Regions from separate parts of the Centipeda sp. (in: firmicutes) genome, predicted to be linked through region 1. Evidence: riboswitches for the same ligand, from Rfam matches in the RefSeq annotation. Region 1 holds a riboswitch; the other holds the start of a gene.

The links. A riboswitch is a leader RNA that binds a small molecule or an ion and turns the genes downstream of it on or off. The one in region 1 is predicted to bind molybdenum cofactor.
Region 2: it holds a riboswitch for molybdenum cofactor, as region 1 does, so the genes downstream of both, ACO6BQ_RS09595 (TonB-dependent receptor) here and ACO6BQ_RS01810 (hydrogenase small subunit) in region 1, are expected to answer to the same signal.

What each region holds. Positions count from the first base shown of each region.
Region 1 covers NZ_DBHIVL010000005.1:11,001-18,810, forward strand. The annotation lists gene ACO6BQ_RS01795 (M23 family metallopeptidase) at 18-926, shown strand; gene ACO6BQ_RS01800 (hypothetical protein) at 939-1,718, shown strand; molybdenum cofactor riboswitch at 1,800-1,967, shown strand; partial or broken gene ACO6BQ_RS01805 (secretion protein HlyD) at 2,125-2,247, opposite strand; gene ACO6BQ_RS01810 (hydrogenase small subunit) at 2,388-3,476, shown strand; gene ACO6BQ_RS01815 (nickel-dependent hydrogenase large subunit) at 3,473-5,386, shown strand; gene cybH (Ni/Fe-hydrogenase, b-type cytochrome subunit) at 5,399-6,082, shown strand; gene ACO6BQ_RS01825 (hypothetical protein) at 6,135-6,377, shown strand; gene ACO6BQ_RS01830 (hydrogenase maturation nickel metallochaperone HypA/HybF) at 6,379-6,717, shown strand; gene hypB (hydrogenase nickel incorporation protein HypB) at 6,720-7,382, shown strand; gene ACO6BQ_RS01840 (HyaD/HybD family hydrogenase maturation endopeptidase) at 7,399-7,810, shown strand, end outside.
Region 2 covers NZ_DBHIVL010000063.1:878-8,687, reverse strand. The annotation lists gene recJ (single-stranded-DNA-specific exonuclease RecJ) at 1-775, opposite strand, end outside; gene secF (protein translocase subunit SecF) at 834-1,751, opposite strand; gene secD (protein translocase subunit SecD) at 1,744-2,976, opposite strand; gene ACO6BQ_RS09610 (5-formyltetrahydrofolate cyclo-ligase) at 3,010-3,627, opposite strand; gene yajC (preprotein translocase subunit YajC) at 3,627-3,905, opposite strand; gene tgt (tRNA guanosine(34) transglycosylase Tgt) at 3,926-5,047, opposite strand; molybdenum cofactor riboswitch at 5,265-5,404, shown strand; gene ACO6BQ_RS09595 (TonB-dependent receptor) at 5,493-6,425, shown strand; gene ACO6BQ_RS09590 (TonB-dependent receptor domain-containing protein) at 6,422-7,489, shown strand; gene ACO6BQ_RS09585 (Rossmann-like domain-containing protein) at 7,555-7,810, opposite strand, start outside.

The DNA of each region.
Region 1 (7,810 bases):
TAACATAGGAGAACGACTTGAACGAAGAAAAACGCTATAAAATTCAATTCATCGACAGCGAGGAGGATGTGACGCGCACTGTGCGCCTGTCACTGCGCTCTCTGCGCGTGCTCGCCGTCGGGGCGGGCGCGGCAGTTGCCCTCCTCACCGTCGGTGCAGTGCTCTCCGTCTACACGCTGATGAACGGAGAAATGCACGCGTCTGAGACGGCACAGCTGCGCGAGGCGAACCGCATCCAGCAGGAGCAGATCCTACAGGTGTCGAAAAAGGCATCCGCCCTCCAACAGGATCTTGACAGTCTCCGCCGCGCCGAGGACGGGCTGCGTGCTATTGTCGGTGCATCGCCCGCCGCAGCGGACGAGACTGTGCAGGAGGGGATGGTCTCGCCGACGGGCGGCGAGCAGCATACGCCGACCACGGCGGATCTCTCCGAGGCACTCGAGATGATCGAGGAACGTCTCAGTACGCGCCGCTCGTCCATTGACCTCCTCGCCGAGACCATGCGCAGGGAGTTCCCCGGTGCGGCCTCCTATGCCTCGGACAGTGCCCCCCACACGACGCCCTCCATCTGGCCGGCGGCGGGCTACGTCAGCTCGCCCTACGGGCTGCGCTTTAACGGCACGGAGTTCCATCAGGGGATCGACATTGCCGCCGATATGGGCACGCCCATCGTTGCAACCGCTGACGGTGTTGTTACGGCGGCAGGGTGGAACGGCGGCTATGGCAACATGGTCGATGTGGATCACGGCGGCGGCATCGTGACGCGCTACGGGCACGCCTCCGCCGTCGCTGTGACGGTCGGACAGCAGGTGCGGCGCGGTGAGGTCATCGCCTATGTCGGCTCGACGGGACGCTCCACGGGGCCCCATGTTCACTACGAGGTGCGCGTGAACGGTGCGCCCGTCAATCCCGCAGGATATCTATAAGAGAGGAACGCTATGAAAGCCAGTATCTGCCTGCTTGCCGCAGGTCTTCTCATCCTCCCCGCGGGGGGGGACGCCGCCGAGAAAGCGGACATCCACGAGGTCATGACGGCGCAGGAGCACCACGGGAGTACCGTTGCCACAGAAGCGCATGCACGCGCGAATACACGGGACGAGGAGAGCGTCTTGGACGAGGAGATGGACGAGCTGGGCGATGAGCCTGTCGGCTCGGGCTCTGCCACCACCGTCCATCCCGTCAATGAGGAGACAGTGAAAAAGGATGTTGCCGAGGATCCGTCCGCACCGCAGAGGGGCGGGCGCGGGAGCGGCACGGCTCTGAGTGCCCATGTGGACGGTGCGTCCGACGACGCTGCCTACGGGGTGGCGACGGCGATCGAGCCCGTGACCTTGAAGGAGGGCGACTGGCTCTTTATCGAGGGCGACGAGCGGCGCGGCTGGTTCTTTGACCGCTCGAAGATGCAGCGCAACAGCGATGGGAGCATCTCCTACTGGCAGCTCATCCTCTACAACGACCTCGGCAAGGCGCAGTTCGTGGATGCAATGCACGACGAAGCGTACCGCAATGTCGGCTACACACTCCAACGGCGCGTGCTCGACACGAAGAAAAACACGATCCGCACCTATGAGATCATCGCCTATGACGCTGAGAATACCGTCATTACGGACAGTGAGCGTGACGGGCACGCCGCCGAGATCCGTCCGAACACAATGGCGGCGAAGGAGCGCAATGCCGTGAAGAAGGCGGCGAAGAAAAAAAATAAATCGTACACATGATGAGAATAAATGTCGCATATTGACAGCACGGCGATTTCCTGTTAGAATTAATGCACAATTAAATCGCGGGAGAGAATGAGCTCTCTTCCACGTTTCCGAGCAAAAATATCTAAGGGCAGTGCGCCTATGATATTGCGCCAGTGCTGCGGGATTTTCCCAAGACGCGCACAGGGGTCGCGCAGAAATGCGCGCGCCTTCCCGCCGGGAGGAATCGCCTCCCCATTGAAAAGGAAGCGACAGAATTGCCGTCACAGGGCTTTTTCATGTATCTGTTTTCGTGTGTGCAGATGCAGTGTATATGGCTGTGTTAAGGGGCTGTTTGTCGTGCCTTTGGGTGCGGGAGACAGCCCTTTTTTGGATGCAAAAACGAACACAAAATTAGTTTTCGTATTGCCCAAAAGTGTATAGGAAGCACTGATAAATTCAGCACTGCCATCTTGACGCATCTTTTTTGCCCGCACTGTGTCGGCAAATCCTCCACATAGCCCTCGCTATGCGTCCGGTTTGCCTCCTTGTTCGGACGAAAAATCTACGCCAATCTGACAGACTTCATTTTATCAGCGATTCCTATATCTTTTTTGATGGGATGGGTGTATAATTATGAAAATTTTCTACAGCTAGGAGTAATAATTATCAATTATAAATGGTGTATTGGTTAGGAGGATTCATGTGAGTAAAAGGGAGAGCTTGTGGGAGACCTATCTCGCAAAGGGCATGAGTCGGCGCAGCTTTTTGAAGGGCTGTGTGACGCTCACGTCCCTGATGGGGCTGAGCACGGACATGATGACGAAGGTCGTCGAGGCGGCGGAGACGAAGCCGCTGCCGGTCGTGATCTGGCTGCATGGGCACGAGTGCACGGGCTGCGATGAGTCCTTCATCCGCTCGGGTGCACCGCTTGCATCCGATCTCGTGCTGAACAACATCGCGCTTGAGTACAGCCATGTCCTGAGTGCGGGCTGCGGCGAGCCGTTCGAGGAGCACCTCGAGACCACGATCAAAAAGTACCACGGAGAGTATATTCTCGCAGTCGAGGGTGCGGTCGCATCGGGGGCGCACGAGTATACCTGCATGTCGGGCGGACATCCCTTCTCGCATACGCTGAGGCGTGTCGCCGAGGGGGCAAAGGCGGTCATCGCCTACGGGACGTGTGCGACGGCGGGCGGCATCCAGGCAGCTGCGCCGAATCCGACGGAGTCCAAGGGCATCCGCTCGTTCATTGGCGCGAAACCCTACATCGCCGTGCCCGGCTGCCCGCCGATCCCTGAGGTTATGACGGGTGTCGTCATGCATGTCGCGCTCTTCGGCACACTGCCCCCGCTCGACGGGGAGGGACGGCCGCGCCAGTTCTACGGCAACCGTATTCACGACACCTGCTACCGCCGTCCGTTCTTCGATGCGGGCATGTTTGCCGATCGCTTCGACGATGCGGGCGCAAAGGCGGGGTGGTGTCTCTATCATCTCGGCTGCCGAGGGCCTGAGACGTACAACTCCTGCGGAAATCTGCGGTGGTATCAGGGGATGTCGTACCCCATCCAGTCGGGGGCACCCTGCATCGGGTGCAGCAATGCGAATTTCTGGGACGATGCACCCTTCTCGAAACGTCTGCCCGAGTATGACGGCATCGACGTGGATATGGTCGGTGCGGGGCTTGCCGTGGCGACGGCAGTTGGTGTCGCGGCACACGCGGGCGCGAGCCTCGTACAGAAGAAATGCCATGAGAAGCAGCTCGAAAAAGAGGGAAAGCAGGTGCATGAATGAAACACGTTGTTGTCGACCCGATTACGCGCATTGAGGGACATCTGCGCGTCGAGATCCAGGTGGATGAGGCGACGGGCAAGGTCACGGATGCCATCTCCTCCGGTACGGCATGGCGCGGTCTCGAGCTCGTCATGAACGACCGCGACCCGCGCGATGCGTGGGCATACATCCAGCGCATCTGCGGTGTGTGCACGTCGTCCCATGCGCTCGCGTCGCTGCGCGCCGTGGAGGACGCGTTTGGCATCACCATTCCGAAGAATGCACACTACATCCGCAACATCATTGCGGCATGCCTCGGACATCAGGACCACATCATCCATTTCTACCACCTCCACGCGCTCGACTGGGTCAGCCCGCTCGAGGCGCTGAAGGCGGATCCTGCGGCGACGGCGGCACTCCAGAACACGGTGCTCAGGACCTATCGTCTCCCCTTCCGCGGCCCTCAGGGACTCGATACGGAGGCATACCCGCACGACGTGCCCGTCTCGAATCCCGAGTACTATGCGGCGATCAAGGCGAAGGTGCAGAAGATCGTGGAGAGCGGTCAGCTCGGTATTTTCTCCGCGCAGTGGTGGGATCACCCCGACTATCAGATGCTGCCGCCCGAGGTGCACCTCATGGCGATCTCGCATTACCTCGAGATGCTGGACAAGCAGCGCGATCTCGTCGTGCCGCACGTTGTCTTCGGCGGCAAGAACCCGCATCCGCACTATGTGCTCGGCGGCATGCCCTGCTCCATCTCAATGGAGGACGGCAATGCGCCGATCAACACGGCACGCCTGGCGATTGTCGACCGCTCGATCCAGTCCGCGCGTCATATGATGAACGACTACTACCTGCCGGACGTGCTCGCCATCGGGCATCTGTATGTGCAGAAAGGCTATGTCTCGGGCGGCGGTCTCGCGAAGGAGCGCGTGCTCGGCTTCGGTATGTTCCCCGAGGAGTCGTTCAGCGGCGCGACGAACGGCGATTTCTTCAAGGATCTGCTCGTGCGCTGCAACGGCGTTGTCGAGAACTTTGCGGGTGGCGTGATGCAGGCAAAGGTCTATGATTTCAAGATGGAGGATGTCTCCGACCCCGAGGTCATCAGCGAGAGCGTCGAGCACGGCTGGTACGAGTACAGCGGCGGCGACAGCAAGGGGCTGCATCCGTGGGAGGGCGAGACGAAGCCGCACTACACGGAGCCGAAGGAAGGCACGAAGACGGAGTGGAAGGCGCTGAACGAGCAGGGCAAATACTCGTGGCTCAAGACGCCGAAATGGCGCGGCAAGCTCTGCGAGGTCGGTCCGCTCGCGCGCTATATCGTGCTCTACACGAAGGCAAAGCAGGGGCTGCTCGGCGAGCTGACGTGGGCGGAGCAGCTGATTGTCGACCAGATCGACGCAGTGACGAAGGTGCTCGGCGTTCCTGCCGAGGCGTGGCTGCCCTCGACGGTCGGCCGCACGGCGGCACGTGCGCTCGATGCGCAGCTGCAGGCGGAGATCAGCAAGTTCTTCTTTGACAAGCTCGTTGCGAACATCAAGAGCGGCGACACGCGCGTGGTGAACAACGACAAGTGGGATCCCTCGACCTGGCCGAAGGAGGCAAAGGGCGTCGGCTTCTACGAGGCACCGCGCGGTGCGCTCAGTCACTGGGTCGTCATCAAGGACGGCAAGGTGGCGAACTATCAGGCGGTTGTGCCGACGACGTGGAACGCCTGCCCGCGCGATGATGCGGCAGGACACGGCGCATACGAGATGTCGATGATGGATACGCCCGTGAAGATTGCGGACAAGCCGCTCGAGATCGTGAAGGCGGTGCGCTCGTTCGATCCGTGCATGGCGTGCTCGACCCACCTCTTTAACGCGAAGGGGGAGAAGATCCGCGTCGTCACGACCGACCCCTACGCCGGCGTGCGCGTGGACGAATAGGGGGCGATCCGCATGAAACAAGAAGTACGCAAGGAGTACTACCTCTTTAGCCCCTTTCTGCGCATCTTTCACTGGCTGATGGTCATTGCGATCATCGTGCTCTTTATCACGGGCTTTCTCATTACGAAGCCGCCCGTGATCCTTGCCTCCGAGCCGACGAATACGCCGCTCCTGATGAACCTCGTGCGCAACATCCACTTCATTGCGGCGTTTGCGTTCTGTGCGGGCTTCATCGGGCGCGTCTACGGCTTTATCATCAATCGCGGCGATCGCCTTTTCCCGCATTTCTGGAAAAAGCAGTACTATCTGGATGCGTGGGAAGTTGTGCAGCACTACATTTTCCTGCGCACGTCTCATCGCCCCTTCCTGCGCAACCCTCTGGCGCGCGCAGCATACGCGGGGCTGTATGTGATGGTGGCGGTCGAGGTGCTGACGGGCTTTGCTATGTACTACATGACGGAACCGTCGGCGATCGGCGGCATCCTGTTCGGTTGGGTGAACCATGTCCTCGGGAACGAGTTCATGTCGCATTTCGTGCATCACTATGCGGCATGGGCGATTATGCTGTTCGCGATTGGGCATTTCTACCTCGTCGTCCGTGCGGAGTTCATGGAGGGTGAGGCGGAGGTCTCAAGTATGTTCGCAGGGTCGAAGCTGCTGCGGCATACGGCGGCAGACGCACAGGATGTGGAGTGAGGTTTGCGTTGGGCAAACAGCGTAGGATGGGAACGAATCAAAGGAGATCTTTATGTGTAAGGAATGTGGCTGCGGCCTCGCGGAGAGTACGACGCATTTGCAGTTTTTTGTCAAGGGCTATACGACGGAGAATGCTGCCGCCGTGGAGAAGGCTCTCCTCGGCCTTGCGGGTGTGCTCTATGTGCACATCCACACGCATGACGGTGAGACGACGGTGGACTATGACCCGGCAAAGACGAAGATGACGGAACTCATCAGCACCTTCGCTGCGCACAATCTCTCGGCGGAGCTCTAGGATGCACGAGATGGCGATTGCCGAGGGCATCCTTGACATCGCCCTCATGCACGCGCGGGACAACCATGCGCAGCGCATCGAGCGCATCCACCTCCTCCTCGGAGAGCTCTCGGGGGTGGAGACGGAGGCATTGACGCTTGCCTTTCGGACGCTCGTGCGCGGGACCATGGCGGAGACGGCGGCACTGACGTGGACGAGCATCCCCCTTGCGGGACGCTGCCACGACTGCGGCAAAGAACGCGCGCTGCGCCCGCAGGACTACCTCTGCCCCGACTGCGGGGGCGGGATGGAGTTCACGCATGGGCGCGAGATGCGCGTCGACTATATAGAGATGGAATAGGTATGAAAGTAGTTGTAAAGGCGGACATCCTTGGGCAGAACGAGGCGACGGCGGCGGAGAATGCGGCACTCTTTGCGCGGCATGGCATCTATGCGCTGAATCTCCTCGGCTCGCCCGGCTGCGGCAAGACCTCTCTGCTCGAGCAGACACTCGCGGCACTCGGCGGGGAGCTGCGCATGGCGGTCATCGAGGGGGATCTCTTCACGACGAAGGATGCGGCGCGCATCGAACGCTGCGGTGCGCCTGTCGTGCAGATCAATACGAGCGGCGGCTGTCATCTGGACGCGGCGATGGTCGCGGCGGCACTCGGGAAACTGGATTTGTCCGCGCTCGATCTCCTCGTAATTGAGAACGTCGGCAACCTTGTCTGCCCCGCCGAGTTCGCGCTCGGCGAGGATGCAAAGGCGGTTGCGCTCAGCATCACGGAGGGCGACGACAAGCCGCTGAAGTACCCGCTCATTTTCAAGGAGTCGGCGGTGGCTCTTCTCAATAAGGTGGACATCCTGCCCTATACGAATTTCGATATGGAGGCGGCGTGCGCGGACATCACGGCACTGCACCCCGGGATCTCTGTTCTGCCGATTTCGTGTCGGACGGGCGAGGGACTTGCGGCGTGGTACGACTGGCTGCGCGCGCAGGTGCGGGCGAAGAAGAAGCAGGCGTGACAATAGGAGGAAGGCGATGAGAGTGATCAATGACCAGTTGGTTGCGGTGGCACCCGTGACGGTGCTTGGCATCGGCAATATTATTTTGCGGGACGAGGGCTTTGGCGTGCGTGCCGTGGAGTATCTGGAGGAGCACTTCCACTTTCCTCACGATGTCCGTCTGCTCGATGGCGGGACGCTCGGCCCGGAGCTGCTGCATTTTGTCACGGGGACACAGAAGCTGCTCATCCTCGATGCTGTCGCGGGCGACGCACTTGCGGGAACGGTCTACCGCTTTGAGGACGACGCGGTGATGGCGCATTTTCAGGAAAAGATGTCTTCGCACGAAATCGGGATTCAGGATGTGCTCGCGTGGTTGACGGTGACGGAGCGGGCGATTCCGAATGTTGTTGTGCTCGGCGTGCAGCCGTACGAGGTGACGGCGGGGC
Region 2 (7,810 bases), on a different contig from region 1:
TCAAGGCAGCGATTCCCTCACAGGGATGCGTGGACATAGCCGCAAGCCCCATCTGGACGATCTTGCGGTTCTCACCGATGAGCGGCACGAGATCGGCGACCGTACCGAGCGCGACGATGTCCATATCCTCCGCATAGCTCCGCTCCTCCTCCGCCTGCCAAAGAGCCTGCACGAGCTTGAACGCGACGCCGACACCCGCGAGTTCTTTGAACGGGTAGGAGCAATCGGCTCGATGGGGATTGAGGACAGCATAGGCAGAAGGAAGTTCCGCCCCCGGCAGATGATGATCGGTGATGATGATATCCATCGCCCCGTCCATCTCCGCTACTACGTCCACGGATGAGATGCCGCAGTCGACGGTGACAAGCAAATCACAGCCCTCCGCTGCAAGCTGTGCGAGTGCTGCGCCGTTGATCCCATAGCCCTCGGTAAAGCGGTTCGGAATATAGTAGGAGACCGTACCGCCGAGTGCGCGGATATTCTTCATGAGGAGTGTAGTCGAGGTCATGCCGTCCACATCGTAGTCGCCGTAGACAACGATCCGCTCGCCCTCATGAATCGCCTTCCGTATACGCAGGACGGCTTTTTCCATATCCCTCATGAGAAAGGGATCGTGGAACGGCTCGTCCTCCGGATGAAGGAAGGCCTGCGCATCTTCTGCAGAGCGTATCCCCCTATGCCAGAGAATCTGACCGATGATTGGTGGAGCTCCGATGTCGCGTGCAAGCGCAGCCCCTTCGTCGGTTTGTGCGCGTATGACCCATTCTTTCAGCATCGTCTCCCCCCCTTCCTTTCAATAGCAAAAGAGCCTGTCCCGTGACAGGCTCTTTTCGTTATCCCTCCACGGCCGCAGGTTTCGCGGCAGGACGCCGCTCCGTGCGATTCCGCAGCTCGATCCAGAGCTGACTTGCAATGAAGATGGAGGAGTAGCAGCCGCTGGCAAAGCCGACAAGAAGCGCAAACGCGAAGTCCTTCGTTGTCTCTCCGCCGAACCAGTACAGCGCGAAGGTCGTGAACAGAACCGTGAACACCGTATAGAGCGAGCGCGTCAGCGTCTGATAGATGGATGTGTTGACAAGCTCGTTCACATCGCCGCCGCGACGGAAATGCAGTTTCAGATTCTCGCGGATGCGGTCAAAGATAACGATCGTATCATTGATCGAGTAACCGACGATGGTAAGCAGTGCCGCGATAAACGACGAATCAATCTGCCGCTGCGTAAGCGAAAATACCGCGAGCACGATGATAATATCGTGGATGAGCGCGAGCACCGCCGACACGCCAAATCGCCACTCAAAGCGATAGGCAACGTAGAGAATGATGAGTGCCCACGAGATGACAAGCGCGAGTACCGCATTCGTAATCAGCTCGCCGCCAATCGTCGCGCCGACCTTCTCCTCGCGCAGCACGGTGTAGGGCCCGACATCCTGCGTGAGCGAAGCCATAACTTCCTTGCGCTGGCTCTCCTCAAGATCAATCGTGCGGATCATGACGTTCTCGGAGGACTCGATGCCCGACTCCGCGCCCGCAAGCTGAATTGTACTGCCATCGAGATTGTATTTCGCAAGACTCGAACGCACATCGGAGAGCGTCACAGGCTGCTCAAAGCGCAGGTCGATGATCGTCCCGCCCGTGAAGTCGATGCCGAAGTTGAAGCCGCGTACCCCCATGCAGATCAACCCGGGGATGATGAGCACGAGGGAGATGAGAAACCAGATTTTCCGATGTCCTGCAATATCGAACTTAGGCACTCTTCTCATCTCCCTTCTTCTTCACACCGAGCATAAAGCCGTTCGCACCATAGAGTGCGGAGCTCTCGGACAGCTTCGAGTTAATCATGAGCTTCAGCAGGTACTGCGTCAGTGTAATCGCCGTAAACATCGAGAGCATCGTTCCAACCCCGAGCGTGATCGCAAAGCCGCGAATTGTCCCCGTCCCGAGGAAGAAGAGCACGCCTGCAGCAATCAGCGTCGTGACGTTCGAGTCAAAGATCGTCGTAAACGCACGCTTGAAGCCCGCATCCATCGCATGCCGCAGGGTCTTTTGGTTGACCTGGTACTCCTCCTTGAAATGCTCAAAGATGAGGACGTTCGCATCGACCGCCATGCCGATCGAGAGAATAATACCCGCCACGCCCGGCAGCGTCAGCGTCGCATCCATCAGATAGAGGATGCCGAGCAGCATGACCGTATATGCCATGAGTGCCACGTCCGCGATAAAGCCCGAGAGATGGTAGAAGAAAATCATGAAGAGCACGACCGCACCGAGCCCGACCACAAACGCGAACTGGGACTTATCCTTCGAGTCCTGTCCGAGCGTCGGGCCGACCGTACGCGTCTCGATGATCTCAACCTTCACGGGAAGTGCACCGCTGCGCAGGACGACCGCGAGGTTCTGCGCCTCCTCAAGCGTCTTCTGCCCCGTGATCTCCGCACGCCCGCCGAGAATCGGCTCACGCACGTTCGGCGCAGTCAGCACCTCGCCGTCGAGCAGGATCGCAATCGTACGCCCGACGTTCTTCATCGTGAGATCGGCAAATTTCTGTGCGCCCTCATCCGAGAACTCTAGGTTGACGACGTTCTGTCCCGACTGCGGATTCGTCGATGCCTGTGCATCCTTCAGATCCGTCCCCGTGAGCACCGTATGCCCCTCTTCGTCGCGGAACTCGAGCATCGCCGTCTTGCCGATCGTTCGGATCGCAGCATCGGGATCCTTGATGCCCGGCAGTTCGATGATGACACGACGCTCCCCCTCACGCTGGATGATTGGCTCGGTCAGTCCAAGCGAGTTGACGCGCTTCTCCATGATCGCAATGACGCGGTTCATCGCATCGTCGTTGACCTGCGCCTGCTCCGTATCGACCGCCTCCAAAACAACGTGCGTTCCGCCCTGCAGGTCAAGGCCCTGCCGAATCGAGCTCGCGAGTGGCTGAACTAGGAAAAAAAACGCGCCGATGATGACCACAATCGAAATCACCAGCTTTAACAGACTATGTTGTCTCAACAGTCCTCACACCTCTTCCTCAAGGTAGTATCCATTGCAGGAAATCATGCGCCGCTCGGTCAAAATGACATCGACGCGGGCGTCCTGCACACCCATCGGTACAGCAGGAACAATCTGAAAATCAAAGGCGAGCACAACCCGCACTGCATTTCCCGCACGCGGCAGGAAACGGTCATAGTAACCACCGCCTAGCCCCAAACGTCCGCCATCCGAAGAAAATGCCGCTCCCGGGACAATGATAACATCAATCTCCTCGGGGGGGACAATGCTGCCGCGCGTGGGATCCGGTGTTGCTATACCGAAAACACCGTCCGTCAGCGCATCCATCGAGGGCAGCTCCCGCGCCTCCATCGTCCCCCTGCCCGTGATCTCAGGCAGGACGATACGCCGCCCGTCCGCGAGCAGGATCTCCATAAACGGAACTAGGTCAATCTCCTCTTCCATGGAGGCATAGAGCATAATGGTTTGCGCTGCCTTCAACACGGACAGCTGTGCCACGCGCGCACATATGCTGCGGCTCGCCTCTTTGCGCTCCTCAGCCGAAAATACACGGCGACGGGCAAGCATTTCCCGCCGCAGTATGCTCTTTTGTTCCGCTAAAATCTCATCTGCCACGCACCGCATCACTCGGGCGTATTCACAGCACTGATTGCCGAGCGTTCAAAGACGATGTTCACGCCGTCTGCCACACGCAGCGTCACGCTTTTATCATCAAGTGCCGTGATCTTGCCATGCATCCCGCCGAGCGTGATAATCTCATCGCCAACTTTCAGCGCGGCAAGCATCGCATCACGTTTCTTCTGCGCCTGCTTTTGCGGACGATAGAGAAGAAAATAAAAGAAGAGCACCAATATGATAATGGGTCCCCACGAGCTCAGCTGTGCCATCATTTCTGCATCCATAAATACAACTCCTTCAAATATTATCTTTTATGATAGTGATTCATAAAATCCTGATAAAATGCGGGGAACGTCCCCGCGATAATCGCCGCACGCATACGCCGCATGAACTCCTGCAAGAAGTAAAGATTGTGCAGCGTCAGGAGGCGCAGACCAAAGATCTCCTCGGCACGCACAAGATGACGGATGTATGCCCGTGTATAGCCGTTGCGGCAGGTGTAGCAGCCACAGCCCTCCTCGAGCACCGTATGGTCGTGCGTATGCACTGCGTTCTTCATCACGAGCCGCCCCGTCCACGTCATCGCCATACCGTTGCGCGCCACACGCGTCGGGAAAACGCAATCGAACATATCGATTCCATGCCGTACACCCGTGAGAAGGTAGTCCGGCGTGCCGACCCCCATGAGATAGCGTGGCTTGCTTGCGGGAAGCAAGTCCACCGTGTAGGAGAGGATCTCCTCCATCAGCTCGTGCGGCTCGCCGACACTCAGGCCTCCGATGGCATAACCGGGCAGATCAAGTGCCGTTACCTCGGCGGCGTGCCACGCACGCAGATCGCGGTACATACCGCCCTGCACAATGCCGAAAAGTCCCTGCCCCTCTGCATCCGCCATTGCGTCACGGCAGCGCACGAGCCACCGCTGCGTGCGCTCCGTCGATGCCTTGGCATAGGTGTGGTCGGCAGGATACGGGATACACTCGTCGAACGCCATGACAATATCCGAGCCGAGTGCTTTCTGCACCGCCATCGATACCTCGGGCGAGAGAAACTGCTTCGAACCGTCGATGTGCGAGCGGAATGTCGCGCCCTCCTCCGTGATCTTGCGGAGATCGCCAAGGCTGAACACCTGAAAGCCGCCGCTGTCCGTGAGGATTGCACCGTCCCAGTGCATGAACCGATGCAGACCCCCCGCCTCGCGCACGAGATCCATGCCAGGGCGGAGAAAGAGATGATAGGTATTGCTGAGGATAATGCCCGCGCCAAGTTCACGCAATTCGTCAGGCGATACGCCCTTGACCGTCGCCTGCGTGCCCACGGGCATGAAGATGGGCGTCGGAAAGCTGCCGTGCGGCGTGTGGATCACGCCCGCACGGGCGCCCGTCGTCTCGTCTTTGCGAATCAGCTCATATGTTATCGCTGCCACTCATGCCCTCCCATCTCAAAACACCCTGTATCATAACACAAAAGCGAGAGATTTTCAAAACACAAATCCATGGGAATCGTTGATAAAATGAAGTTCGTCAGATTGGCGTAGATTTTTTCGTCCGAACAAGGAGGCAAACCGGACGCATAGCCAAAGCTATGTGGAGGATCGAGGGCACAGTGCGGGCAAAAAAGATGCGTCAAGATGGCGCGGCTGAATTTATCAGTGCTTCCCTAAGGGCAGTGTGCCTATGATATTTCGCCTGAGCGTGCGTTCTTTTGAACACTTCTGCTCACAGGGCTCTCGCAGAAATGCGACAGCCTTCCCGTATTGAAAAGGAAAACGACAGGAACGGACTGCTTCTTTGTCATGCAGGGACTGTTTGTCGTGCGCTTCGTACGGGAAACAGTCTATTTTTGTGTGATGAAGAAAAGGAGAGGTATTCATGAAGCGAACACGGAAGTACCAAACCGCCCTCGTGGCAGCCGTCATGACAGGATTTGTATTCCTGCCGCAGGCATATGCCGCCGACACGGCATATGAGACCGATACGGTCAAAGTCGAGGCAGAGGGCGTTGACAAGTACCTTGTGACGACGAACACGATCACGGCAGAGGAGATTGCGGAGCGTGGTTATCATGACCTCGCCGACATCCTCTCACAGGTGCCAGGGCTTTATATGGCACCGGCGGATAAGAACAGCAAGATGGTGCGCATCCGTGGCGCGGAGGTCGGGCAGACGAAAGTCTATATTGACGGCATCCCTGCGTTTCCTCTCAACGGTATTGCTACGAATGCAGCGGCTGATCTTTCGACGATTCCGGCAGACAGCATTGCAAAGGTCGAGATCATCAAGGGACCGGGACCCGTACAGTATGGCACAGACTATAAGGGCGGCGTCATTCTCGTGACAACGAAGGACGGTGACGGTGCAGGGAAATTCCATCTGAGTATCGCCGGTGGCTCCCATCATACCTATGATACACGCATCGGATATAGTGGCAGCGATAAGAATATCAGCTATGCACTGAATGCATCAAAGCGTCATACGGGCGGCTATCTGCCGAATGCGGAAAACGACAAGCTATACTTTGACGGTAAGATCAAGTTCAAAACGAGTGACAAGTCCTCTCTCATATTGAGCGGATATTACTCCGATATGGACAGCGAGATCTCCAACAGTATCGATCCACAAACGGGAAAAACCCTGACTGCAGATATCAACTGGTCAATCAATGTCGATGATCTTTCAGATGCTATGCAGAAGTCATATAGAAAGAAGAACAAAACGAACAACTGGCATTACAAGGGGTTCGAACAGAGCAACATTGCACTCCAGTACGAAAGCGTCCAAATGATCGGTGGCAGTATGATGTGAAATACTATCATCTGATTGATGAGAATAATCTGTGGGTGCACAATCTATTGAGAAGCGACGGCGGAACTCTTCTAAACTATAACAATCCTCGCAGACCGGAATGGTACCGCAGTGGCTGGTTCTCCACAGGAAACGGCATTGAGGCGAACGCTTCCACCGCACTTGGCGACAAGCACCAACTGAGTTTTGGGGCAAAGTACGTCAAGATTGACTGGCATACGGATTCCAACAACCTCTCCAAAGGTGATGAGGGAACGGATAATCGTACAAGTTTCTACATTGAGGACGCATGGAGCTTTGACACAAAGACGCGCATGACACTCGGCGTGCGCCATGAGTCCCTGTCACAGGATGCAAATAATGTAAAGAGTTCGGATCGTGCAACGGATCCCGTCCTCAATATCACACATGATCTGACGAAAGCGGATACCCTGCGATTCTCGGCAGGACGCACGCATTTCTTTGTGCAAGCAAAGTCGGCAGCTACCAATATTCGTGCCAATGTGGCTGTACCGAAGCCGGAACGCGACCGCAATTTTGAGCTGGGCTGGAAGCATCGTTTCAGTCCCAAGGCAGAACTCGATCTTGCCGTATTCTATACGGATGTAACGGATCGCATTGTTCGCCTTGTCAAAGGAGGTCCGTTTTATAATATCGACCAGACCAAGATTCGCGGAGCAGAACTTGGCTATCAGCACAAATTCACACAGAAATTGTCCGCCTTTGCCAACTATACATGGATGAGCACGGAGGACAAGTCAAATGGGAAGACGACGAATGCTGCCGGTATCCCCCATCAGATGATGAATCTCGGGCTGACCTATCGCGAGGGCAAATGGCGCTCCACCCTGCTCGGACGTGCTGTGAGCGGATGGACGAATGGTGAAAAGAATCCGAACAGCTCCGGCTACTTTACGGCAGATCTCGATCTGTGCTATGAGCCGCAGACGGATCTCGGTGTCTTCCTGCGCATTAATAACATCTTCAACAAAGACTATCAGGACAAGCTCTATCATCCGGCAGAGGGGACAAATTTCCTCCTCGGCATGGATATGACGTTCTAATCGCTCAACATAAAACAGAGTTGCTGTACGCTTTGAAAACGTACGGCAACTCTGTTATGTTGTATTCAGACAAAATGTGGAAGAACGTCTGCCATCTTTCCACAGCTTGCAATATCGGTTTCATAGCCGAAATGAACGAGATCGGCAGCGAGTGCAGCATCAGTTGCTGTAAATCCCGAAAGACCGTTTGCACCGTAGTCAAAAAGACATGGATGCATGGGCACGGAGGGGCCAACGAGGACAGTCACGGCATTCTTTGAGAGTTCCAAGAGGCGCGGCATGGTCTTGTTGGCAAAGGTCGCCCCTGTCATAAAGACAAAG